2 regions of the Parasutterella secunda genome follow, and region 2 is predicted to be linked to the other one. Evidence: predicted binding sites of a transcription regulator. Region 2 holds the regulator's gene; the other holds the start of a gene.
The links. The regulator NrdR, encoded in region 2, represses ribonucleotide reductase genes. The targets are predictions, from matches to a motif close to CACNANATNTNGTG.
Positions count from the first base shown of each region.

Region 1 (12,622 bases), on a different contig from region 2:
CGGCGTTAGGCGTCGTACGCAACGTACCCATACGGTCGCTCAAGTTCGTCAATTGAGAGCGCCACATCAAGGCATTAGTGATAGCCAAGTCTTGAGTCGAACGAATCATCTCGTTTACACGAACAACTCGTGTAACGATATTGCCCTTTTCATCTCTGGATAATTCAAGCTCGTCACCCATAATACCCTGAGCAACAGATAAATCATCTACAGATTCATTAGCAATAGAGATTCCCTCGAACAATTGGGAGGCGGTTGCAACACCAGATTGGAGTTGATCAGAAACAGCTCCTGTATAACCGACACTAATATTTTCTGCTCCTTCACCAGTAACTTCTTCAATGCTTAAAACCTTCTCTCCCTCATCAGCAACGTGATTAAGAACAAACTGAATATTGGAATCTTTATCGGTTGTAAATGTTCCTAAATCAAGGTTGTTATCTGTCCCTTCAATAGTAACCGAACTACCCTCTGAATTTAATGTCAGTTTTGAGGAACCAGAGTAATCACGGTCCTTGACGGTGTCAAGAGTAATTGTCTCACCAAGAACTTTATTAATATTCAAGGTAGAAGTCTGATTAAGTTTGACAACACCTTCAATATGAGAACCTTCCGTTAAATTAATTGTCACATTGGAAGGGGCATCATTTGCATGTCCTTCCCCATGATCAAAAACTGCAATAGCAGTACCACCATTTGCAATAATCGTACCGCTGTTATTAATCGTTACCCCACTAACACCATCGGTAACACGAATACCATAAAGCTCTGCGTCTTCAGCACCGTTAAGAATAATCGTCCCTTCATTAGTGGCCGTATGGGTTCCATTTCCCGCGCTGACATCCAAGGCCGCACCCACACCATCAACAACAATTGCACCTGTCTTACCATTGATAATGGTGTTGCTGCCTGAGCTACCAACACTCATACCCATGGCATTTTTTACATAGATGAGACCATTATTCGTGAGCTTACTGCCAACATTACCATAAGCAACTTTCACAGCCCACCAGTCCGTAGTATTGTCGACTGAAAGGTAAACATTTCCATTATTTGTAAAATTGCTAGCATTTGTCTGAAAAATTCCTAACTGAGCATTGGCGTCATTTCCTTTTGAAGCTGTCGCCCAAACGCTCGTTTTATCTGCTACCGTATAATTCGCTCCGCTGACAACATTTACAAATGCCTTGTCATTACCTTTCCCTGTGAAAGTAAAAGCCTTGTTTTCATCCAATTGGGTATCTTCGGAAATGTTCTCCCTAGTTGGATTCTCTGAAGCAACCAAGTCTGTAGGTTTATCAACCCATTGAACACTTGCGGCCAACGATGACGCAGAAATGGCTAACATGACTGACGTTGCTAAAATTGATCTGGTAAAACTCATAAAAAGAACTCCATGAAAACGCGTTTTCCCACAAAACGCATCATGCGAAGCCTACCCCCCCCCAAACTTTCGTCTTGACCAATGTCAATCAGGCATAAAAATTCACAATTTTGTTGCAAAAAGATTACAAAAAAGGCCCGATTCCCAAAAAGGAACCGAGCCTTCTGTGTCGATTACGATACTAAAACTTAAGCTTCAGCAACGACGCGGACGGTGATTTCGGCGGTGATGTCCGTCATCAAACCGATCACGATCGGGGTTTCACCCAAAGCCTTGATCGGGCCGTTGGGCAAACGAATTTGAGCCTTCTTAATATCGAAACCTTGAGCTTGAAGAGCGTCAGCGATGTCAGCGTTCGTGACAGAGCCGAAGAGGCGTCCGTCAACACCGGCCTTACTGGCCACTTCAACCACGTCACCGTTCAACTTGGCAGCGATCGCTTCAGCAGCGGCGATGCGTTCGGCCTGAGCCTTTTCAAGTTCTGCGCGACGTTGTTCGAATTCGGCAATAGCGGCTTGCGTAGCACGCTTAGCACGCTTGGTGGGGATCAAGTAGTTACGAGCGTAACCATCCTTAACCTTAACGATGTCACCCAATTCACCGAGGTGGGTAATCTTTTCAAGAAGAATAACTTGCATTTGATTAACTCCTCACTCGATTATTGATTGTCCGTGTACGGCAACAAAGCCAAGAAACGAGCGCGCTTGATGGCCGTGTCGAGTTGACGTTGATAGTGAGCCTTCGTGCCCGTCAAACGAGCCGGCATGATCTTGCCGTTTTCTTGGATGAAGTCACGGAGCGTTTCCACATCCTTGTAGTCGATCATTTCGACGTGTTCAGCCGTGAAGCGGCAGAACTTCTTGCGCTTAAAGAGCGCGTTTTGTTGGTTGCCACGGCGCGGCTTACCCTTGCCCTTTGCACCAAAAGCCATTTTTAAACTCCTTGTGAGTATTGCGTAATATGAACGATCATTTGTCGGGAACGCTGTGAGCGGGGAGCTAAAAAACCGGAGATCTCAAAAACCGATCCCAACGGTTCTTTATCGAGCGCCAAGGCGATATCGCCGCAGGCCTTGCCGGCAAAATCGAAAACCAATTTCCGATCACTTCCGGCCTCTTTAACCACACTCATGTGGTGAAACACCACTTCTAAAACCGCCAACCCCGCGGGTGTGTACCGCATCTGGGCTTTTTGTGTGAACTCGCCCGTTAATCTGATCGTGTTCACCGGCGTATCTCTTTATTGTTTCCGACAGGGATAAAAAATTAATTAAGCGGCGGCAGCTTCTTGAGCTTGAGCAGCTTGGGCTTGAGCCTGAGCAGCTTCGCTAGCGGCCTTCTTTTGTTCTTCTCGTTCGACGATCTTCATCATCGGAGAAGGAGCCGTTTCAGCCTTCTTCATCTTGATCGTTAAGTGACGCAACACGGCGTCGTTGAAGCGGAAGCCGTTTTCGATCTCAGCGAGCGTTTCATGCGTGCATTCAACGTTCATGAGAACATAGTGAGCCTTGACCAACTTTTGAATCGGATAGGCCAAGGGACGACGACCCCAGTCTTCCACACGATGCATCTTGCCGCCTTGTTCAGCGACGAGAGCTTTGTAGCGTTCGATCATAGCGGGAACTTGCTCGCTTTGATCCGGGTGCACAATAAAGCAAATTTCATAATGACGCATTGGAATTGTCTCCTTACGGGAAAAGCCACCCGGAGCGTCTATTTCCGGTGTGGCAAGGACAGAAAAAGCGTGATTGTAATCAACAATCATGGCTTTTGCAAGCCAAAAGAACACCTTTTTCGCTGACTTTTTAAAGAGTTAGCGAAATTTTTCTTCATAGATTGCCAAAGCGGCGCTATATTAGCACCAATAACACTGTTTTTGGGGATTTTGGTTATGCAAGTGACTGTTGTCGTTGAAAATTTTTGTACAAACCGCCTTTTAAGAGCTGAATGGGGCTATTCGCTTTATCTGGAAAGCGACAAAACTCGTCTTCTTCTGGACACCGGCTCCGAAGGTCACGCTTTCACGCACAACCTCAAAGCGCTTCAAATAAACCCTAAAGCCATCGAGCATATTGTCTTTTCTCATGCGCATTTTGATCACACGGGAGGCTTAGTGGACGCCATACTGCTCGCGCCCACCGCCAAGCGCTGGGGAGCGCGTTTCATGTCCATTCAACGTTGGGCCGATGCCGATCAAAAACGAAATGGCGGAGGCGGACCGCTTTTCCGTTCCATTTTGACTGATCCTATTGACGGATGGGCTCAAGTAACCGATGAAGTGATTGCGTTCACTGTTCCTCAAGATGAGCGCGACCGCCGCTTTGTGAATTCGAAAAATATGTGGGAAGAAGCAGAAAACGGCGAAATCATCCCGGATACTTTCGCCGATGACCTGTCGCTTTTGGTCAAAGGGAAAAACGGAACAAGTGTTGTACTGGGGTGCGCACACGCCGGATTACCCAACATTTTGCGGTATGCACAGAAAACTTTTGGGGTTAAGGAATTTGATACTGTTTTAGGAGGAACGCACCTGAGCGCCGCCAAAGATGAAGAACTTCCCATATGGATTGAAGCGTTAAAGGAATTCTCAGTAAAACATTGGCGCCCCAACCACTGCACGGGTTTTAAAGCGGCCGCAGCCATGGCCCGGGCTTTTGATGATGTGGATTGGGCCGGCTGCGGACGGTGTCTAACGTTGTGAGCTATTCCCGACGCAGCTCGAAATGAGTGAACATCGCCTTTAACGCATCCAGTGTTTCAGGTTCCGGATACTCGTGCCCAACGTTGTCAAAGGGAAGATCCAATTCCTTTGGCTTGCGATAAACCTGCAGTGCGAATGTCTCCACTCCCCGCTCTTTAAGTTCACGGGCAAGACTTAAAATCTTCGCATCGGGTAAATAGACCGGATGGGCTGTTGTCCGACACTCATAACTCACTTGAGCCGCCTGGATAATAGCCAAGGACTCCGAAACATTTTGAGCGGGATTGGACTTTTCCAGTCCCGTGATCCAACGGTATGCAACTTCTTCTGAGAGCGCCGCCTTTACATCAAGCCCCACCCAATCCACTAAGCCGATCACCTTTTTGACGTGTTCCGGATAGCAGCCCGAGGTATGCAGTCCGATCTTAAAGCCCATTTCTTTGACTCTGGACATGGCATCGGCCAAAGCGGGATCAAGCGTCGGCTCACCGCCCGAAAAAACCACCGCGTCTAAAAGACCCTGACGTCGTTTGAGTAAAGCGATCAATTCTTCCCAACTGCTATGCAGGTATTGAGGCGGAAATTCCCGTGGTTGCATGTGCGGATTGTGACAATAGCGGCAGCGCCAGGGGCAGCCTTGAATGAAGGCCACGGCTGAAAAATACCCCGGGTAGTCGATACTTGTGTAAGGGGTAATGGCTGCGATCTTTAAGTGTTCAGCACTCAAGCGTGAAGTTTCCTCAGGCATAAACGGCAATCCTTACAACAACACGAAGACAAAACGGCGCCGAAAAGAAAGTCTTCACGGCGCCTTTCAGATTTAGAGGTTATTTAGACAAACCACACTTACTTTCTACAAAGCACTTGCGTTCGTAAAATTCCCCCTTTTTACCGGTGTTAAAAGATGAAACCGGTCGATGGTAGCCCATCACACGGGTCCAAACTTCACAGGGTTGGCGTTCACTGTCTTTTAATTCGATTTTTTCGTCTTTTTTATCCATTTTCTTTCTCTCAATAATTAGCAATCAGCCTTTTGGCAAGCCGCCTGTGCCTTTTTGGCACGAATTAATTCAGCGTCGCAGATCGGACAGAAATCATGACGACCGGAGATATAGCCGTGTTTGGGGCAAATCGAGAAGGTCGGCGTCACCGTCAGATACGGCAGACGGAATCTCGAAAGGGCTCTGCGCACCAATTCTTTGCATGCCTTTGATGAGCTGATGGCATCGGCCATGTAAAGGTGAAGCACCGTGCCACCCGTGTACTTGCGCTGCAAGTCGTCTTGCATTTCAAGCGCCAAGAACGGATCATCGGTAAAGCCCACCGGCAGCTGAGAGCTATTGGTGTAGTAGGGATTGGATTCGGTACCGGCCTGAATAATATCCGGGAAACGCTTTCTATCTTCTTTGGCAAAACGGTATGTCGTGCCTTCGGCCGGTGTAGCTTCAAGGTTATACATGTGACCGGTTTCTTCCTGGAATTCAACCATACGGGCACGAACATGATCCAAAAGCTTTAAGGCAAAAGCATGACCCCAATCATCGGTGATGTCATTGGCGTCATTTGTGAAATTGCGGATGCATTCGTTAATACCATTGACACCGATCGTGGAGAAGTGGTTACGAAGCGTACCGAGGTAGCGTTTCGTGTACGGGAAAAGTCCCTGATCAATATGGCGTTGAATAACCTTGCGCTTGATCTCAAGACTCGTCTTGGCCAAATCCAAGAGGTGATCTAAGCGATCAAAAAGACCCTGTTCATTGCCCTTAAAGAGATAGCCTAAACGAGCGCAGTTGATGGTGACGACACCGAGCGAGCCCGTCTGTTCTGCGGAACCGAAAAGACCGTTGCCGCGCTTGAGAAGTTCACGCAGGTCCAACTGCAGACGGCAGCACATCGAACGGATCATATTGGGCTTTAATTCCGAATTAATGAAATTCTGGAAATAAGGCAAACCGTATTTGGCGGTCATTGCAAACAATCTGTCTGCGTTTTCGCTGTCCCAATCAAAGTCAGGCGTGATGTTATAGGTCGGAATTGGGAACGTGAAAACACGACCCTTGGCATCACCCTTGGTCATCACTTCAATGTAGGCGCGATTAATCATGTCCATTTCGCGCTTGCAGTCGCCATAGGTAAAGGGCATTTCTTCACCGCCGATAATCGGGTGCTGGTCCTTTAGATCTTCGGGGCACGTCCAGTCGAAAGTGAGATTGGTAAAGGGGGTCTGCGTACCCCAACGGGAAGGAACATTGAGGTTATAGATAAGCTCCTGGATGCTTTGAAGGACTTCCTCATAGGGCACGTTGTCTTTCTTGATAAAAGGTGCCAAATACGTATCAAATGAGGAGAACGCTTGAGCACCGGCCCATTCGTTTTGCATTGTGCCCAAGAAATTGACAATCTGACCCGTAGCCGATGAAAGATGTTTCGGGGCGCCCGCTTCAACTTTACCCGGTACCCCATTGAGCCCTTCCGTTAAAAGAGTACGCAATGACCAACCGGCGCAGTAGCCCGAGAGCATATCCAAGTCATGAATGTGGAAATCAGCTTCACGGTGAGCACGGCCGATTTCAGCCGGATAGATGTAGTTGAGCCAATAGTTGGCCACCACTTTACCGGAAACATTCAAGATCAAACCGCCCAAGGAGTAGCCCTGATTGGCGTTGGCGTTAACGCGCCAGTCAAGCTGCTGAAGGTACTCATTGATAGAAGATTCAACATTCACCCAACTCTGTCTGGCATCACGGGCCTTCTGACGTTGTTCACGATAGACAATATAGGCGCGAAGCGTTTTGAAAAAACCTTCCTCAAAAAGGGCGCGCTCCACAGCGTCCTGCACTTGCTCAATATGAGGCGTGACTAAATTGAGAGCAACCAGGCTCGGCAATACGCGCTCTTCGGTGATTCGGGCGGCACGAGACTCGTCAAATTCACCGGTCGCTTTTCCTGCTTTGGCGATGGCGGCAACAATCTTATTTGCATCAAAATCCTTGACGCTGCCATCACGCTTGATCAAGTGCGATAACTTCTTCTCAAACATCAGAGGTACTCCAAAAAACGAATATCGCTCCCAACAACTGAGCGATTGCATGATTAACTTTAAAGAAGTACTGTGATTTTTCTGCCTATTTATTAAGCACTTTTTAGGCACGCACTACATTTAGATAAGTGACTTATCCACAGTTTTGAAAAACGCTTGATTTACAGAACAATGGGATAAATTTTAAAAATATAGGGTTTTCCCTTGAATACAACATGTTGTGTTCGCGCAATAAAAACAAACAATGAATTGTTTAAAAATGGACAAACTTATTGTTTTAGCAAGGAAAATTAGGCAAAAAGGTTTGCCTGCACTCTTCGGACCTGTTAAGTTGCGCTTTAAATAACCAAAAGGGGATTTTGAAAATGAAAAAATAATTTTGACTGTCGCTGCCGCCGGTTTGCTATCCGCTTGTTCTTTGATGGGGCCGTCACATTCTGTTAAGGGAGAAGTTGTCGATGCCTCCCATGAACACCGTTACGATCGAAACAGCGGATTCTAAGATTTATTCATTCAGCACGATGGACTCAGACAAGACCGAACTTAATGGCTTACTCTTAGGTAAGAAAATCGAGGTGCAATTTTCCGGAAACTATCAAGACGGAATGCCTGCTAAGAAATTGAGCGATATCGCAAAGTAGTCCTTGATTTCCAAAAATGAAATGGGTTACCGAAATTCGTTGCCCGACTTCGATAACCCATCCATTGCTAAGCATGGTAAGAGAGTGATTCATTGCTGACCAGGCCTTGAATTCGCTCTTACAATTGAGGAGCTTACATGCTTGGAAAATCTGTTCTTAATTCTATCTTAAAAAGGCGCCATTGCAATAACATCTTATTGTTTTTCTTATAAAATTTTCGGATTTTTTAGGGTTTTTCACCTAATTTTCAATACTGATTTAATCGTTTTTTCCGCTTTTACAGGAATCACTAACCATTCCTTGAGAGTAATCCGTTCGGATGATTCTCTTAACATTAAGGGCAAATACCAGTATTCTTAGCGAGTTATTGTCATTGATATCTGCTATAGCAAGCGCCATGGAAACCACACAATCTCGCTATGAAGATTTTCTGAAGATCCGTGTTTTACCCGAAGTGCTCACTCATCATTTGGGTCGTCACGATGATCTGCCTGCTCTCACCCAGTACGTTGCCACCGAAAAGTCTTGGAAAACGCTGACATACCGGGAGCTTTATGAAAGAGTCCAACGCTGGCGAAAAGCTTTTTGCAAATTCAATTTGGAAAAAGGGTCACGGGTGGCCATGCTTTTACCCAATTGCATCGATGCCATTTGCTTTGACCAAGCTGCACTTGCCTGCGGTTTAGTCCCCGTTCCCCTTCACGCTGTTGACACCCCGGGGTCAAGCGCCTTCATTCTCAATGACAGCGAAGCCAGAGTATTGGTTACAGCCAAGTACCTCAAGTGGAAGGGCATCCGTCAAGCCGATACCCTGGCAAACTTAAAAGCCGTCATCATTACGGATGACTCAATTCCCGAAGATGACCGTGTCAATAACGCCGGCATTAACGTCTGCACGCTGGCCGAGTGGTTAGAAGCCAGTGAAAATGTCACGATCACCGATATTGACATTGATCCCCAGGACTTAGCCGCCCTTGTCTACACCTCAGGCACAACCGGCCGTCCCAAGGGCGTCATGCTCACTCATGAAAATATCCTGGAAAACGCCAAAGGCGTTATGGGCAATATCCGCCCGAATCCGGACGATAAGTGGTTTTCGTTCCTGCCTCTGTCGCACACTTTTGAACGTACGACCACCTATTACCTAGCCATGGGAATGGGCAATCAGATCTACTTTAACCGCAACATTCTTCAGATCATTGACGATTTGCACTATGTTCGACCGACGATCCTCATGTCTGTCCCGCGTATCTACGAACGCGTGTACGCTAAATTAAATGACAAACTCGCAAAAAAAGGTGCACTGACGCGATACGTTTTTAATTGGGCTGTTGAAGTCGGCTGGCGTCGTTTTTGTAAAGAAAACGGTTTGCCTGTTGAACATACCTGGCGCGAATGTCTTGACGGCTTAATGGCAGACTGGTTGGATGAAAAGGTCGGCACCTCGCTTCGTGAAGTCTTTGGCGGGATCAAGCCTCACGCGTTTATTTCGGGTGGCGCCGCCTTAAATCAAACCGTGGCTCGAACCTTTATCGGTTTGGGCATCCAGATCTTCCAAGGTTACGGCATGACAGAGACCAGTCCGATTCTGGCCGTCAATAAAGAACACCAAAACGACCCCTCCACGGTCGGTATGCCGTTGCCGAATATGCAACTTAGACTCGGCGACAATGATGAGCTGCAGGTGAAAGGCCCATGCGTGATGAAGGGCTATTGGAATCGACCCGATGCTACGGCAGACATTTTCACGGAAGACGGTTGGCTTAAAACCGGAGACCAAGCTGACATTCTTCCTTCAGGTCATGTCCGCATCAAAGGCCGTATTAAAGAAATCATCGTGACGAGTACCGGTGAAAAGATTCCACCGGCCGATCTGGAAATGGCGATTGAAAGTGATCCGATGTTTGCTCAAGTCATGGCCGTTGGTGAAGGCCTACCGTATATCAGTCTTGTGGCAGTGCTTGAATTGGAGCGCTGGAAAGAATTAGCTAAAGAGCTCAATTTAGATCCCAATGATCCGAAGTCACTGAACGCAAAGGTTGTTCACCAAACGCTTTTGCGCAAGGTGAAAAAACTCACCCGGGGCTTCCCGCAATACGGTGTTCCCCGCGCTTTGATCTTGACGCTTACGCCTTGGAGCATTGAAAACGGCATGCTGACGCCGACACTCAAATTAAAACGTCGAATTATCAAAGCGCGTTTCCAGGACGATATCAATAAGCTCTACGAAACTCACGCCGGCTAATCAGCAATCGAAGCATCCAGAAAAGGCAGGCACCACCTGCCTTTTTTTGCCCTATTTCATCGATAAAATCACATAAAAAACGAAGTATTTTTCGCAAAATCTTTATGTACAATAATCTGTTTAGTAAAACTTTCCGAAGAAGCGCCAAAATGGTCGGTCATACATACATTGATGATTTCAAAACCTTGCCCGAAATGCTCGCGCACACCCTCGCGACTAAACCAGAAAAAGAAGGGTACCGTTATTACGACTACGAGCACGAAAAGTGGACAAGTGTGACGTGGAAAGAATTCGGCGAACGTGTCATGCGTTGGCGCAAAGCCTTTGCCACCATGGGGTTAAAGCGCGGCGATCGCGTCGCCATGCTTTTAATCAATTCACTGGACGCACTCACTTTTGACCAAGCCGCTCTCGCTAACGCCCTGGTTCCCGTTCCCCTTCACGCTATTGACACGCCGGAATCGGCCGCCTACATTATGAGTGACAGCGGCTGCCGCTTCTTAGTGACCACCACAAAAGCCCGTTGGAACGCCATTTTCAATTCCGACACACCGGTGCCGACGCTCGAGCAAGTTGTTTTTACAACCGAAGAGGAAGAAGGCGAAAGTAAGACCGTTCATTACTGCGGTGTCAACAAGTGGCTCAAAGCGGGAGAGACTTTCGATGTAAGCCAATTGCCCGCCGGCCCGACCGAAGAGGATTTGGCCGCTATTGTCTACACGTCTGGCACAACCGGCCGTCCCAAAGGCGTTATGCTCACGCATCGCGCCGTCGTTTCCAACGTTCAGGATACGGCCAAACAGATGCCTTTAAGCGATGAAGATCTCTTCTTATCCTATTTGCCGCTTTCTCATACGTTTGAACGTACAGCCACCTATTACAACTGTGTCGCCCACGGCGCCACACTGGTCTTTAGCCGCGGTCCGATGCAGCTTGCCGAAGACTTCAAAGATATTCACCCGACCATCATGTGTTCGGTGCCGAGAATTCTTGAACAGTTCTACGCCAAAATTCAAGCTCAGTACGCCAGACAAGGAGCTTCGGCTCAATTGATGGCTGACCGTGTGGTTGCGGCTGGCTGGCGTGATTTCTGCCGGGCAAACGATTTACCGCTTGAAGATGACGGCTTGCCCGCCATGGACTCCATCATCAAAGCCCTTTATTTTGATCGCGTGGCTGCTCCCATGCGTGCACTTTTCGGTCCGCGCTTTAAATACATCATCAGTGGTGGCGCTGCCTTAAACGGGATGGTTGCCAAATTCTTCTGCGCTCTCGGTCTTAACATCCGCCAGGCTTACGGTTTAACCGAATACAGCCCCATCATCTCCATGAACGGCATCACGGGCAACCACCCGGCCACAGTCGGTCTGCCGCTTGCCCGTTGTCAAGTCAGAGCCGGAGACAATGAGGAACTTCAGGTCTATGGCCCCAGCATGATGAAGGGCTACTGGAATCTGCCTAAGGAAACCGCTGCCTCTTTCACCGAGGACGGATGGCTGAGAACCGGTGACCAAGTGGATTTAAGCGATGGCGGCCGAGTACGAATTAAGGGCCGTATCAAAGAAATTATCGTCACCAGTACCGGTGAAAAAATCAGTCCCGTTGATGTGGAATTTGCCATTCAGGAAGATCACCTCTTTGAACAAGTGATGGTGGTCGGAGAAGGTCGTCCCTACATTACGGCTCTGGTTGTCGTCAACGACATGCTCTTTAAGCTTTTGTGCGAAGAAGTGGGCATCACGCCGGATAGCCCCGCGCTTAACCTTTGCCGCGATTTACGAGCCAAAGTCGTCAAACGCGTGCGCATGGCGGCCAGACATTTCCCGCAGTACTGCGTCCCCAGAAATGTCTACATTATGCGTGAGCACTGGACGGCTGAGGACGGACTGCTGACGCCGACCATGAAGCTTCGCCGTCGGCAAATCGCTGAGCGCTTCGCTAAAGAAATCGAGGAGTTGTACGACTCCCCGCGCAAGCGCTAAGGGCTTTCATTAACATCTAAAGGGGCCACGCAGGCCCCTTGAAATATTTATTAGTCCATGTTTTTCGATACTCATTGCCACATTCACATGCCTCAGTTTGCTAATGACCAAGCTGAGGTGCTCGAACGAATGAAATCGGCCCAAGTAACAAAAGCCGTGGTCGTTGCCACGGAAGAGGCCGAAATCGCCCCGGTACTCACACTGGCTCGAGAAAACGATGGTCTCTATGCCGCCTTTGCCGTCAGTCCGCAAGACGAAGCATTGCCCGATCTCACCGAAGAGGAGATTGTCCTGCGAGTGCAAGATCCGAAAATGGTTGCCGTCGGAGAAACGGGACTAGACTATCACTACTGCCAGGAACCGCTTGATTGGCAACGCAACCGTTTTGCCACGCACATTCGTGCGGCTAATCTGGCCAATAAACCGCTTATCATCCACTCACGTGAAGCCGCTTTCGACACGCTTGATATTCTTAAAGCCAATGGGGCTCAAAATTGTGGTTTTGTCCTGCATTGCTTCTGCGGTGATTGGGATTTTGCTAAAAAGGCTTTGGATTTAGGCGGCTACCTTTCGTTTTCCGGCATCGTGACTTTCCGTTCCGCTCAAGATATTCAGGAAGTAGCCCGC
Region 1 is NZ_JANRHP010000001.1:193,200-205,821, forward strand. Features, by position in the region: gene NW199_RS00870 (autotransporter outer membrane beta-barrel domain-containing protein) at 1-1,384, opposite strand, end outside; gene rplI (50S ribosomal protein L9) at 1,573-2,022, opposite strand; gene rpsR (30S ribosomal protein S18) at 2,043-2,315, opposite strand; gene NW199_RS00885 (primosomal replication protein N) at 2,318-2,611, opposite strand; gene rpsF (30S ribosomal protein S6) at 2,654-3,058, opposite strand; gene NW199_RS00895 (MBL fold metallo-hydrolase) at 3,275-4,084, shown strand; gene NW199_RS00900 (anaerobic ribonucleoside-triphosphate reductase activating protein) at 4,086-4,832, opposite strand; gene nrdD (anaerobic ribonucleoside-triphosphate reductase) at 4,912-5,085, opposite strand; gene NW199_RS00910 (ribonucleoside triphosphate reductase) at 5,103-7,127, opposite strand; gene NW199_RS00915 (hypothetical protein) at 7,586-7,768, shown strand; gene NW199_RS00920 (AMP-dependent synthetase/ligase) at 8,166-10,013, shown strand; gene NW199_RS00925 (AMP-dependent synthetase/ligase) at 10,163-11,995, shown strand; gene NW199_RS00930 (TatD family hydrolase) at 12,053-12,622, shown strand, end outside.
Region 1: the regulator NrdR is predicted to act here: its motif matches at 7,337-7,350, upstream of NW199_RS00910 (ribonucleoside triphosphate reductase).

Region 2 (12,622 bases):
ATGGAACGGGTTTTGATTATGCCCGAGCCGGTGTTGCTCGCAGTGCAATAAAAGTGTAAAGATTAAACAGAGGAGCAATCAAGAACAATACGTTATGAGAAAGCCAGAGGCGCTTCCACACAGCCCGTTGCTGTCCATTGTCTTGCAGACAATCCATTTTATTGGGCATTGGAAGTCCTTTTCTGAAAGTTCATAGTGGGCAAATGAAATCCGTTAGGAATTCTGAAACAGCCCGGATAGATTGCTAGAAACAGACTCTTTCATTAACGTAACCAAGTTCAATGACTGCTTTAACAATGAGAAAATGTAAGTCACTAAGGCCAAGACCTCAAAGCGCCGCTTTTCAGTCTTGCCCCTAGTGGATGATATTTCTTAAAAGAGCGTGTGCAAGCCCTTTCGCGGCATATCCTCGCTCAGTTACCTGAGCTCGGTATTCCACGTTGGCTTGACACGGTTGCATCCACCACGTTCAGAAAACAACTAGTTAGCTACAGCCACTGGCTGTTGTTAAATGGGAAAATTTTTTCCTCTTACCCTTGACAAACGGTCGGGTTCCATAGATGGCCAGCAGTGAATTTTTCTGCTGTTCTTGAGGCTATTGAAGCCTCAAAATGATATTGCATCAATTTACAACATATGCAATTGTTCTGTACAACCTAATTTTTGCAAAAGCTTAACGAATATTGGAAAATGTTCTTTATAAATCATCACTTCTGTCCAAATCGAAAATGTGCATAGGCTAATTTAGGAGGTCTCACCTCAATAAACATGAGGCTTCCCGAAGCGCTGCTTAAAAGTAGGCCCTCCCGAGACTTTTCAATCCAAATCCAGCTCCATTTGTCGCAGATTTTTGGGCGGAGATTGCTTCTGAACTCGGAAATCCGGTCGATTAACCCAGACATTTAATTTTTTGTACGTTAAAAGATTTAATTCCACAAATTTCAATAATCGGGAGAAACTCCAGTGATACCGTGCAATACGCCGTAATATCTCGATTAACAAGGTAGCTACGGCTGCTGTCCATATTTGGTTCATCACCGCATTTTTAGAGGTTCCAATAAAACTTTTGATCTTTAAATTCTGTTTGAGTTTTTTGAAAAACAGCTCAATTTCCCAACGTTTACGATACAAATCAGCTATCTGTTGAGCCGTTAAATCAAAATCATTACTTAAAAATTCAAACCAACGCTCATTATCCGAGTCGTACCATTGCACCAGTCTGAAACGAGTGTCTCCACAAACTTTTTGCGCTTGTTCCTGAGTAAAACGAAACCCATAATCCCCATAGGTTTGCGTTTCTTCAATGACATCATCTTTTAATCGAGTAGTTTTAGCATTTTCTTTGATTCGAGTGACAAACTTGGTGCCTCGACGGGTTAGCCACATAAAAAGGGCATAATCGTTATAACCTCTGTCCATGACAACCGTAATATCCTTGTTTCCGAGGGCTTCAATGACAGCTTTGGCTTCTTTAACATCGGCCCTTTTTCCATGAGTCATGTTCATAACAACCGGCAGTTGGATGTCCTCATCCAGAACCGTGTGTAACTTAAAGCCACCTTTGGCTCGATGGTAATGCGCCCACTTAAACCGAGTTAAGCAGACCGAAATCGTTGTGGAATCCAACGCATAGACCGGACGCAAATAGTCTTGATCGAGATGACCGTTAAAGAGGTTTCTATAAGTTTGCAACAAGCGAAAATACAGTTTCTGAGCGCTCTCATAGCCGCGGTGTTCGTTGGCATAAGCCAGAGTAGTTCGCCCCATGGCTTTGGCTGATAAGTGTTGAAGTTTGCCGACGGCTGAAATCAATCCGTCTTCAATTTCTCTTAGTGAATCACAGCCGGCTAAGTGGCAGAACAGTAAAGAAACGAGCTGATCCCATAATGAAAATTTGCGGGCATTACATTTGGGACTGATCCGTTTATCTTCCTAAAGTATCCAGTCCCGGGGAAGATACTTTAATAGCTGAGCAAAAAAGCTGATCGGTGCATTTTGGTTGGCAGATTCGTTACAATAAGCGTTCATATCGGTTTTTTTGATTTTTGGTCTGGAAACTTAAAATCTACAAAGAAAACCGCCATTTTTCTGTCCGTTATTTCCCTACCGGAGACGAACAGAGTTTGACTGCATTTTTAAAGTTTGATTTGGACACTACTGATAAATCATATTTATTAATTTATTCGTTAGGAACTCAAATGAGACAGCTGCCCCCCCCCGCACACAACTCTCAAATTAAAATCAATAAAATAGTCTTATATCGAGCTATCAGTTGCGTAATGCTGACCTTTTCGCATGGATATGCTTATGGAGACTCATTTATCAATATCGATACTGATGAGTTATATTCGTTCCGCACAAACCCCATTATCAACAACTCTGCAAATTTAGACTATATTAACGTCAATATAAGAAATGCATTAGTTGAACAGAATTCATTTGCGTTCGATATTAGCAATGCGAATAATCCAAACCAAGTGATCGTTACTGGCAACACCAATATTCATGTATCAGCAAATACTCTAGTGTCTGGCTGGGACCAAGGCAATTACATTCTTTACTCACGCAATGAGGGAAATTTAATCCACCTTCAAGGCAATGTAGACCTGGTTTTAGCACATGGGCCAAATATAGAGATAGAAGAAATCGGAGGAAATGCACTTTATGCTCGTAACGATGGGGAAATAATCCTTGGTACCAAAGGTAAAGATACTACGACCCGCCTTTGGGCGATTTCTTCTAAGCCTGATCTAATTTCCGCCAAAGACGGTGGTATTGTAACGGTTCACTCAACACGCAACCAGTTAGTTGGTTCCATCGATTTCCTAGGTTCACAATCAAGTAGTAATAATGCTTCGGCAGTGACGATTACCTTCAGCGGTGATGAATCTTATTGGTTCGGTGATGAGCTATCTTGGCAAAATGCTGATGTTACTCTAAACGGTCAAACGATTTCTTATCAAGATCTGCCCCAGAACAAAGATCAATTAAACCTCACCTTTGAAGACGGCGCTCAATGGATCTATTTCGGTTTTGATGCCGACCGCACAACGGATAGCTATTTTGCCAATACAATTGTCAAACGCATTTCGTCAATCACCCTACAAAACGGTGGAGTCATCAACCTTTTTGATGCACATGTCGATTGGCTTTTAGATCAAACCGGCCTGACCGATTTAATCAGCGGACAAGCCGAACATTACAATGTTGAACACAATTACGTTCGAATCGGTGACCTTAAGGGTTCAGGTGGCATTTTCCGTCTTGACCTTGATGCAGAAAATGTCGCTAATAGTGACATGATTTTTATCGAAGGCTCATCAAAGCCTGGCATGCACTATATTGAACCCTACAATTTAGAAAAACTCACAGACATTACCCCTGATAACACGTTGCGTTTTGCCACCGTTAAAACAGACTCCGGCGTAACTTTCGCAGATAAGCAAAACTTTTATGGTGAGTCGCTTTACGATTATGAGCTTGAGATTGCATCAGAAACTTATGATCCTGCCGATCCAAACAATGCGCAATATGAAGATCGTGTCGTTGATGACGGCGAAAACGCTCTTGCCTTTGATAATACCTACACCAACTGGATCATTACCCGCATTATTCGTTCCTCTTCCGCCGCCAGTTTAGCGATGACAGGCATCGGCTACGCAGCCTACGATACCATCACACAAATGGATAGTTACCATGATCGAGTTGACGGTCAAAGTCGTGCCAACAACGGACTTTGGGTTCGATACCGTTATGGCCACGGTGGCATCGACAATCAATACCGCCGAGACTATGACACACTTACGATTGGGGCACAATTGCTGCATAACAACGATCAATCCGCTGGCATTGCTGTTTCTTTGAATAACTCCGATGTTAACTTAGTTGATGTGACAGGTACGGGGGAATCCGACGGATATGAAGTAATGCTGTACAACACGTGGTTGCTCGGTTCTCATTACATAGACGTTGTCGGACGTATCGGACAATTAGATACGGAATTTAATGCCGTTAATCAAATCGGTACATTGTCGACAAGCGGTGACTTTGAGCAAAACTATTTTGCCCTATCCGGTGAGTATGGCTACCGCTATACCGATGACCAAAACGTTTTCTTAGAGCCACAATTACAGCTTCAATACACGCATATCAAATCTGAAAGCTACAAAACCAACCGAGACCTTTGGGCAGACATCGATTCTGCCAACGTGCTAACGGCTCGCGCCGGTGTTCGTGCCGGCAAAGAATGGAGCACCGCTAAGACTGCCGGTGAGGTATATCTGGCGACAAACGTTTTCTATCAATTCACAGACGGTCAAGACGCCAACTACACCGATGGCACAAACACGACTGATGTCACGTGGGGAGATCGGCACGCTTGGTTAAATATCGGCTTAACAGCCAATATGCAAATCCAAGATCACGTCAATCTTCAAGTACAAGTCTCAAAAGACTTTGCGGGTGACGTGAAGAATACTTGGTATGCTCAAGCTCGTTTGGGTTATCTGTTCTAATCTTTAAAATACTCGGGCAAGTCATTTGACCTGCCCGAACTTGTGTTTAAGACATCCGTCTCATGAATTTGAGCGGAAGTTTTTGCTTACATTTAATTTAGAACATGTAACGTGCACCGAGGTTCACACGCCAATCCTGGTCAATGTCTCCACCGAAGGTGCAACCAAGGTCAACAAAAGTGTTGACACTATCATTGACCCGGTAGTTCATACCCAAAGAGGCTTCGCCCCAGTTATCATCAAGTTCGTCCTTAAACGTACGAGTAACTCCGTCTGTAGTGAAGTCGTCTTCTACATCACCCAAGAAGTCATGATTGTATGATACCTTAGCGTAGGCAGAGCCCTTATCTTGAGCAAACGTTAACCCGCTCATCACACCAACTCGCGCAATCAAGCTTTCCATCGTGTCAAAGCTTACTTCACGCAAGTTAGTACGATAACTGTCGGAGGCCAAGTTACTGTAAGTCAATTGCAGTTGTGGCTCAATGAACCAATTATTCACTGTCCAGCGATGACCGGTTTCAATACCGAAGATCACACCGGTTAATGTGTAATCACCCTCTTCTGCGAAACCATTATTCAGTTTGTAATCGGCATCAACGCTACCGATCTTAAACATTGCATCCAAGAAGCAACCGTTATCGTTAAAATAGCTACCATAGAAACCCACACTGTAGTTATCGCTATCGGCACTACCGGCCGCGAGATCACTTTCGCCTTGCGTGTAGTCAAAGCTCATGCCGATCAAGAAATTCTTGCCAACACTTATATCAGCACCGATTTCAATCGTATTGTAATCGTGCGTGAAATCATCACCGTCGAAACTGCCGCCCGTATAGCGAGCCCAAACGCCAGCTGTTTCGGGCAATGTGCGCAAAGTACCCATGCGGTCGGACAAGGATGTTAATTCGGAGCGCCACATGTAGGCATTCGCCATAGCTAAATCATGAGCAGATGTCAACAAAGAGTTCGTAGAGGTCGTTGTTTTAACAACACTTCCGTCAGCATTTTGAGTATAAACGGCACCGTCTCCATAAATACCTTCATCAACGCTGACTTGTTCAAGCGTTTGATCACCCAGGTTTACGCCACTGAACAAATCAACTTCATCAGCTCCACCAGCCAACTCATCACTAACGTTGCCCGTGTAACCGACGTTGACATCGCCATCGCCCGTCACCGCAGTGACATCGAGTACTTTTTCTTGCTCAGTACCCATGCGACTAAGTTTGAAGCTCGCTTTAGAATTTGCATCAGTACTTAAAGAAGCTACCTTAAGACTATTTTCTGTACCCAATTCAAATTGCACAGTGCTATCAATTAAATTAATTGCTCCAGCACCATCGGCTAAATCTATCCTGTCAACGTTATTACTAAAATTTAACAGTAGTGTCCAAATCGGCCTTTAAAAGTACAGTCAAGATCTGTTCGCCTACAGTAGGGAAATAACGGACAGAAAAATGGCGGTTTTCTTTGTAGATTTTTAGTTACCACACAAAAAACCTAAGAAACCGCCATGGATATTCATTTTAACGAATCTGCCAACCAAAATGCTCCCATCAGCTTCTTCGCTCAAATCCTGAAGTATTTACCCCAAGATTGGATTCTTGAAGAAGATAAACGCCTCAGTCCCAGGTGTAACGCACGTAAATTTACTCTGTGGGATCAAATCGTTTCCTTATTGTTCTGCCATCTGGCTGGTTGTGATTCGCTCAGAGAGATTGAAGATGGACTCATTTCTGCTGTCGGCAAGCTTCAACATCTCTCAGCCAAAGCCATGGGCCGTACAACTTTGGCCTACGCCAATGAACATCGTCCCTATGAAATGACCAAGCGACTGTATTTTCGTTTGCTGCAAACTTACGGCAACCTATTTAGAGGGCATTTAGATCAAGACTTCAAACGACCGGTCTATGCATTGGATTCCACGACTATTTCTGTGTGTTTATCTCGATTTCAATGGGCTTATTATCGCCGCGCCAAGGGCGGTTTCAGGTTGCACACCGTGTTGGATGAAGATATTCAACTGCCGGTTGTCATGGACATGACCCATGGGAAAAGAGCCGATGTTAAGGCGGCTAAAGGGGCGATTGAAGCTATTGGTGCAAAAGAAATCACCGTAGTCATGGATCGAGGCTACAACGACTACGCCCTATTTATGTGGCTGACCCAACGTGGAACCAAGTTTGTTACCCGCATTAAAGACAATGCCAAGACGACGAAACTAAAGGACGATGTCATTGAAGAAACCCAATCATATGGGGATTATGGCTTTCGTTTTACCCAAGAGCAGGCCAAAAAAGTTTGTGGAGACACGCGATTCCGACTGGTGCAATGGTACGATTCGGACAATGATCGATGGTTTGAATTTTTGAGTAATGATTTTGACTTGAAGGTCGAGCAGATTGCGGATTTGTATCGTAAGCGCTGGCAGATTGAGCTGTTTTTCAAAAAACTCAAACAGAACTTAAAGATAAAGAGTTTCATTGGAACCACGGAAAACGCCGTGATGAACCAGATCTGGACAGCAGCCGTGGCGACGTTATTAATTGAGATATTACGACGCATCGCCCGTTATCACTGGAGTTTCTCCAGATTACTGAAGTTTGTCAGATTAAATCTGTTAACTCATAAAAAACTGGATGTATGGATAGATCGCCCGGATTTCAGAATCCCAAAGCAAGCCCCTCCAAAAAACATACCGCAAATGGAGCTTGTTTTTAATTAGAAAACGCAGGTAGGGCCTACTTTTGAGGCAACATTTTGGCAGCCCTGTATTTATTGGAAACAGGGCCATTAAAACAGGCTATGCACATTTTTGATTTGGCCAGCAGTGAATTTTGGTGAAAGGTCACAGCTGAAGACAACCCATTGATTTGCTGGTTCAAAATGACTACCCACCTCCAAGTCGATCAGTTGCTTGTGGGATGCTGCCAGCTAGCCATAGCCAACAGGCGCCAATGATACGATCTAATTTGGCGTCGGTTACCAATATCCGTTGAGCAAGCGTACAAATGTTTATACGGCTGCTGGTTATACCAAGGTTAGCGGTGAGAGCGAAGACCGTGATGTCGAAGCTAAGGCGACAGAAGTCGTTGCCGGTATCGTTCACAACTTCTAATCTGAGAAGTCTTCTAATCTAAGTTAACGCTGGTTTTCTACTACCTTCCGGCCGACTTGATTGAAGTGGGGGTGATCTCAAAGACGTTTGGGATTGCCCCTTTTTAGTATTTGAGCAGTGCTGATTTTAAATGCGAGATTTTGTAAGCCGATCGCTGGTTTCTCATGCAGTGTGCTTGTGAAATTGATTTTAGTTATTTACATAACCCCTCAAGATTTAGTTATTTAAAAAATTCTCTCTCAATTGTATTTCGTTTGAAATATCTTCGATAAAAACACAAATTCTCCATATTAATCGAAAAAATCTCCACAGATAGTGTGGCAACGAGTACAATCAAACCTAAATGCTTTAATACCATATATTGTGGTTAAAAAGTTTTTATCGTTAGTGGTCATACAAAGGAGATGGGGGTATGCATTGTCCTTTTTGTAAACATGAGCAAACCCAAGTGATTGACTCTCGCACAAGTGAGGATGGTACGACTATTCGTAGACGTCGTCGTTGCTTAAAGTGTGAAAAACGCTTTACCACCTATGAAAGAGTGGAACTTTCGATGCCTTCCATTATTAAGCGTGGAGGCGGACGTTGCGAGTATGACCAAAAGAAGCTTCGTGCTTCAATGATGCTCGCGTTACGTAAGCGTCCGGTATCGCGCGAGCGGGTGGATGAAGCAATTAACCGTATTGAGCAAAAGATGCTTGCACTAGGAGAACGGGAAGTCCGAAGCGATCGCTTGGGCGAATTGGTGATGGAAGAGCTGCGCGGTCTTGATAAAGTCGCCTATGTTCGCTTTGCCAGCGTTTATCGCAATTTTGAAGACGTTCAAAAATTTGCTGATATGGCTCGAGAGGTCTAGTCAGAGATGTTCTCTTCAGATCGAGACTATATGCGAGAGGCTTTAACGCTTGCCGCTAAGGCCCGTCCGATTAGTCCGCCTAATCCTTCCGTAGGTTGCGTCATTGTTCGAGAGGGCTCTGTTTTAGGCGAGGGCTTCACTCAAAAGGTGGGCTCTGATCACGCAGAGATTCAAGCGATTAAAGATGCAGCGGCAAAAGGGCATGATGTAAAGGGAGCGACTGTTTACGTGACGTTGGAGCCTTGCTCTCATTATGGGAGAACCCCTCCTTGTGCACTAAGGTTAATTAAAGAACAAGTGGCTCGAGTCGTTGTCGCGTGTTTGGATCCCAATCCGCTTGTGGCCGGCCGTGGTGTTGAAATGCTTCGGCAAGCCGGAATCACCGTGGATGTCGGATTGCTGCAAAAAGAGGCCTGGCAGATGAACGCAGGCTTTATGACACGAATGACAGAAAATCGCCCTTGGGTGCGCGCGAAAGTCGCGATGAGCCTAGATGGATTTACGGCTCTGACAAATGGAGAAAGTCAGTGGATCACAGGACCTGAAGCCAGGGAAGACGGCAGGCGCTACCGGTGTGAGGCCGGGGCAATTCTCACGGGTGTTGGAACGGTATTGGCTGATAATCCGTCGTTGACGGCTAGAGTGGATGGAAAGCTTCAATCAAGGCAACCATTGAAGGTTCTCGTCGATTCTCATTTGAGAGTTAATCCTGAAAATCATTTTTTTGATGAAGGACAGACACTTGTTGTTTGTGCCAAGGAAGATCTCGAAAAATCCCAGCGATTAAGAGAAAAAGGCGCAAAAATTCTGAGTCTTTCGGGCGAAAACGGTCGAGTTGATCTGCAAGCGCTTTTGAAGGAACTGGCACGACGTGAAGTCAATGAGGTGCATGTCGAAGCGGGAGCAACTTTAACCGGTGAAATGGTCCGATTAGGTTTAGTCGATGAGCTCTTATGCTACATTGCGCCGAAAATATTAGGACAGGGCAGAAGTGCTTTCGATCTTCCGCCCCTTCAATCGTTGTCTGATTGTGAAACATGGACAACGGTTCAGACGAGCCAAGTGGGCGAAGATGTTCGAATAATCTTACGAAAAAGGAAATAAAACGATGTTTACTGGCATTATTGAAGCAATTGGCAAGGTCCGCGAACCTGAAAAATTAGGTGACGGTGTTCGCCTGACGATTGACACACCGGCAGGCTGGCTTAAGGGGACCGAGATTGGCGAATCGATTGCGGTTAATGGCGCTTGCATGACCGTTGTTAATATTGAAGGAGATACATTTCAAATTGAGGTCTCCGCAGAAAGTTTGTCAAAAACATGTGGATTAGATACCTGGGGCGAAGTCAATTTGGAAAAAGCGCTCCGTGTTGGTGATCGATTGGACGGTCATATTGTTTCCGGTCATGTGGACGGTGTGGGCCAGGTGGAAGTGATGGAACCCAAGGCCGAAAGTTGGCATTTAGTGGTTCGTGCCCCCATGAAATTGTCTGCCTATTTGGCCTATAAGGGATCGGTGACAGTCAATGGAGTTTCTTTGACAATTAATGATGTTGAAGATACGCCGGTGGGCACTCGTATCTCCATTAATTTGATTCCGCACACCGTGGAAGTTACCACGTTAAAGCACTTAAAACCTCAGTCTTGGGTCAACCTTGAGATCGATACGATTGCTCGCTACGTGGAACGAATGATGAGCCTTAAAAACGATGATGGGCTCTTTTGATACAAAAGGAATCCAATCATGAAAACGCAGTTGTTTTCTCCTTACACAATTGGTCAGATGCAACTTCGCAATCGCATCAGTGTGCCGCCGATGTGTCAGTATCAAGCCATTGATGGAAAGGCTACAACTTGGCATAAAGTTCACTATGGCAAATTGGCTGGATCCGGTGCGGGACTTGTTTGTATAGAAGCCACGGCCGTGACGCCGGATGGTCGTATAACCGGTTCAGATTTGGGACTTTGGTCAGATGAGTTGGCGGGTTATTTTGCAGAAATCGTTCAGACAATGAAAGCGATAGATCCGACAACGAAAGTTGCTGTGCAAATTAGTCACGCGGGACGTAAAGCTTCTGAACGTGCTCCTTGGTTAGGCGGCCATCTCTTAGCGGAAGAAGGCGGATGGGAGCCAGTTGCTCCGTCTGCGGTGAGCGCCGGGGGTGATGCGCCGACTCCGAGGGAAATGCTTCCGGGTGGCATAGAAGCCACTATTCAGGCTTTTGCGAACGCCGCCGAACGTGCTCAGCGCGCAGGAGTTGATGCCATTGAAATTCACATGGCTCACGGCTACCTTTTGCACCAATTCCTCTCACCGATTTCGAATCTTCGCACCGATGAGTGGGGTGGAAGTTTTGAAAATCGTACCCGTTTGCCGTTGGCTGTTTTTGATGCGATGAAAAAGGCGGCCCCCAATGTCGAAATCGGGGTAAGAGTTTCCGCTACAGATTGGATTGAGGGCGGCTGGAATCTGAAAGAAACCCTCGAGCTTGTCGAAAGCCTTAAAGAAAGGGGCTGCGCGTTTGTTGATGTCTCAACAGGGGGCTTGCACAGCAGTCAAAAGATCAACGTTTCCTATGGCTATCAATTACCGTTTGCTCGTGCTGTTCGATTGCAAACCGGGATTCCGACAATTGCTTGCGGCTTAATTAAAGACGCGCGTCAAGCCGAAAGCGTACTCGTGGAAGGAACGGCGGATTTAGTCGACGTTGGTCGGCAAATGTTGCTTAATCCCCATTGGGGTTGGCAGGCTGCGCTGGAGTTGGGAGAAAAAGTGGATTTCCCACCCTCTTACGTTCGGGGAATGCACCGTTAAAAAATCTCTAGCGAATTGATTTTTCGTTAATTTTTGTACCGTTTAGGCGTGTTGTCCGCGCCCAAACACGGTACAATATGCCAATTTACATAAAGAACAGAATTTCTTCGGAGAAACACAATGTCCATGGACATTATTGAGAATTCCTTAGACGGACGCGGTTTGAAAATCGGCATTGTTCAATCTCGATTCAATGGGTATGCCGGCGAAGGCCTGTTAAAGGCTTGTTTGGCAGAATTAGATCGATTGGGTGTGGTTGAGGAAGACATCACGCTCATGCGCGTGCCGGGCGCTCTTGAAATTCCGTTTGCCCTTCAACAATTGGCCGCAACGGAAGAGTATGACGCTTTAATTGCGATCGGTGCCGTGATTCGCGGTGAAACATACCATTTTGAAATTGTTTCCAATGAATCGGCCTCCGGCATCATGCAGGTTGGTTTGGATTTTGATATCCCGATTGCAAACGCCGTGCTTACCACTGAAAACGATGAGCAAGCTCAAGCCCGCTTGCAACAAAAGGGCACGGATGCCGCGCAGGTTGCCGTTGAGATGGCCAATCTTCGTAAAGAATTTGAGTACGACATGGAAGATGGGGAGTAATCAATGACAGACGTTAAACCCCATCGCCCAAGCCGCGGTGCGCGTTCGCTTTCCAGAGAGTTCGCTCTTTTAGGCGTATACGAATGGTTGGTAAGCGGTGCGGATGCCGTGACAATTGAACGTACGCTTTTGAGCGTTTTAAGTGACGACGGTGAACCCATTGCCGGAGCGGCTATTGATGCAGCCGATTTTGAGCGCTGCGACAAGAAGCACTTCTCGGAGTTGTTGGCCGGTGTCATTGAACACGCAGAAGATTTGCAAGCGATTTTCTCCAAGCACGTTGATCGCGACATTTCACGCTTGTCCCTGGTCGAACGCTCGGTTCTTTTGTTGGGTACCTACGAGTTGAAATTTCATATTGAGATTCCGTACCGTGTGGTGATTAATGAAGCTGTGGAATTGGCTAAGCTTTTTGGCGGTTCCGATGGCTTCCGCTATGTCAACGGTGTGTTGGATAAAGTAGCCGCTGATGTGCGTGCGACTGAGGTGGGTGCGAAAAAGTAATTTTATGGGCCCATGCCTTAGTGAAACAGAGCTCATTTCTCGTTTCTTCAATTTCAACATCCCCGGTCAATGGCCTACCCAAGGGATCGGGGATGATTGCGCGATCATTCAAGTAGGAAACAGGCGTTTAGCGGTAACGACAGATACGGTTGCCTCGGGAACGCATTTTTTGCCCAATGCCGATCCCTACACGGTTGGCAAAAAATCTTTAG
Region 2 is NZ_JANRHP010000002.1:38,610-51,231, forward strand. Features, by position in the region: gene NW199_RS02050 (DUF4372 domain-containing protein) at 1-59, shown strand, start outside; gene NW199_RS02055 (IS4 family transposase) at 817-1,920, opposite strand; gene NW199_RS02060 (autotransporter outer membrane beta-barrel domain-containing protein) at 2,526-4,514, shown strand; gene NW199_RS02065 (autotransporter outer membrane beta-barrel domain-containing protein) at 4,612-5,823, opposite strand; gene NW199_RS02070 (IS4 family transposase) at 6,031-7,242, shown strand; gene NW199_RS02075 (hypothetical protein) at 7,513-7,635, shown strand; gene nrdR (transcriptional regulator NrdR) at 8,048-8,491, shown strand; gene ribD (bifunctional diaminohydroxyphosphoribosylaminopyrimidine deaminase/5-amino-6-(5-phosphoribosylamino)uracil reductase RibD) at 8,498-9,595, shown strand; gene NW199_RS02090 (riboflavin synthase) at 9,600-10,217, shown strand; gene NW199_RS02095 (NADH:flavin oxidoreductase/NADH oxidase) at 10,236-11,306, shown strand; gene ribH (6,7-dimethyl-8-ribityllumazine synthase) at 11,427-11,906, shown strand; gene nusB (transcription antitermination factor NusB) at 11,910-12,410, shown strand; gene thiL (thiamine-phosphate kinase) at 12,415-12,622, shown strand, end outside.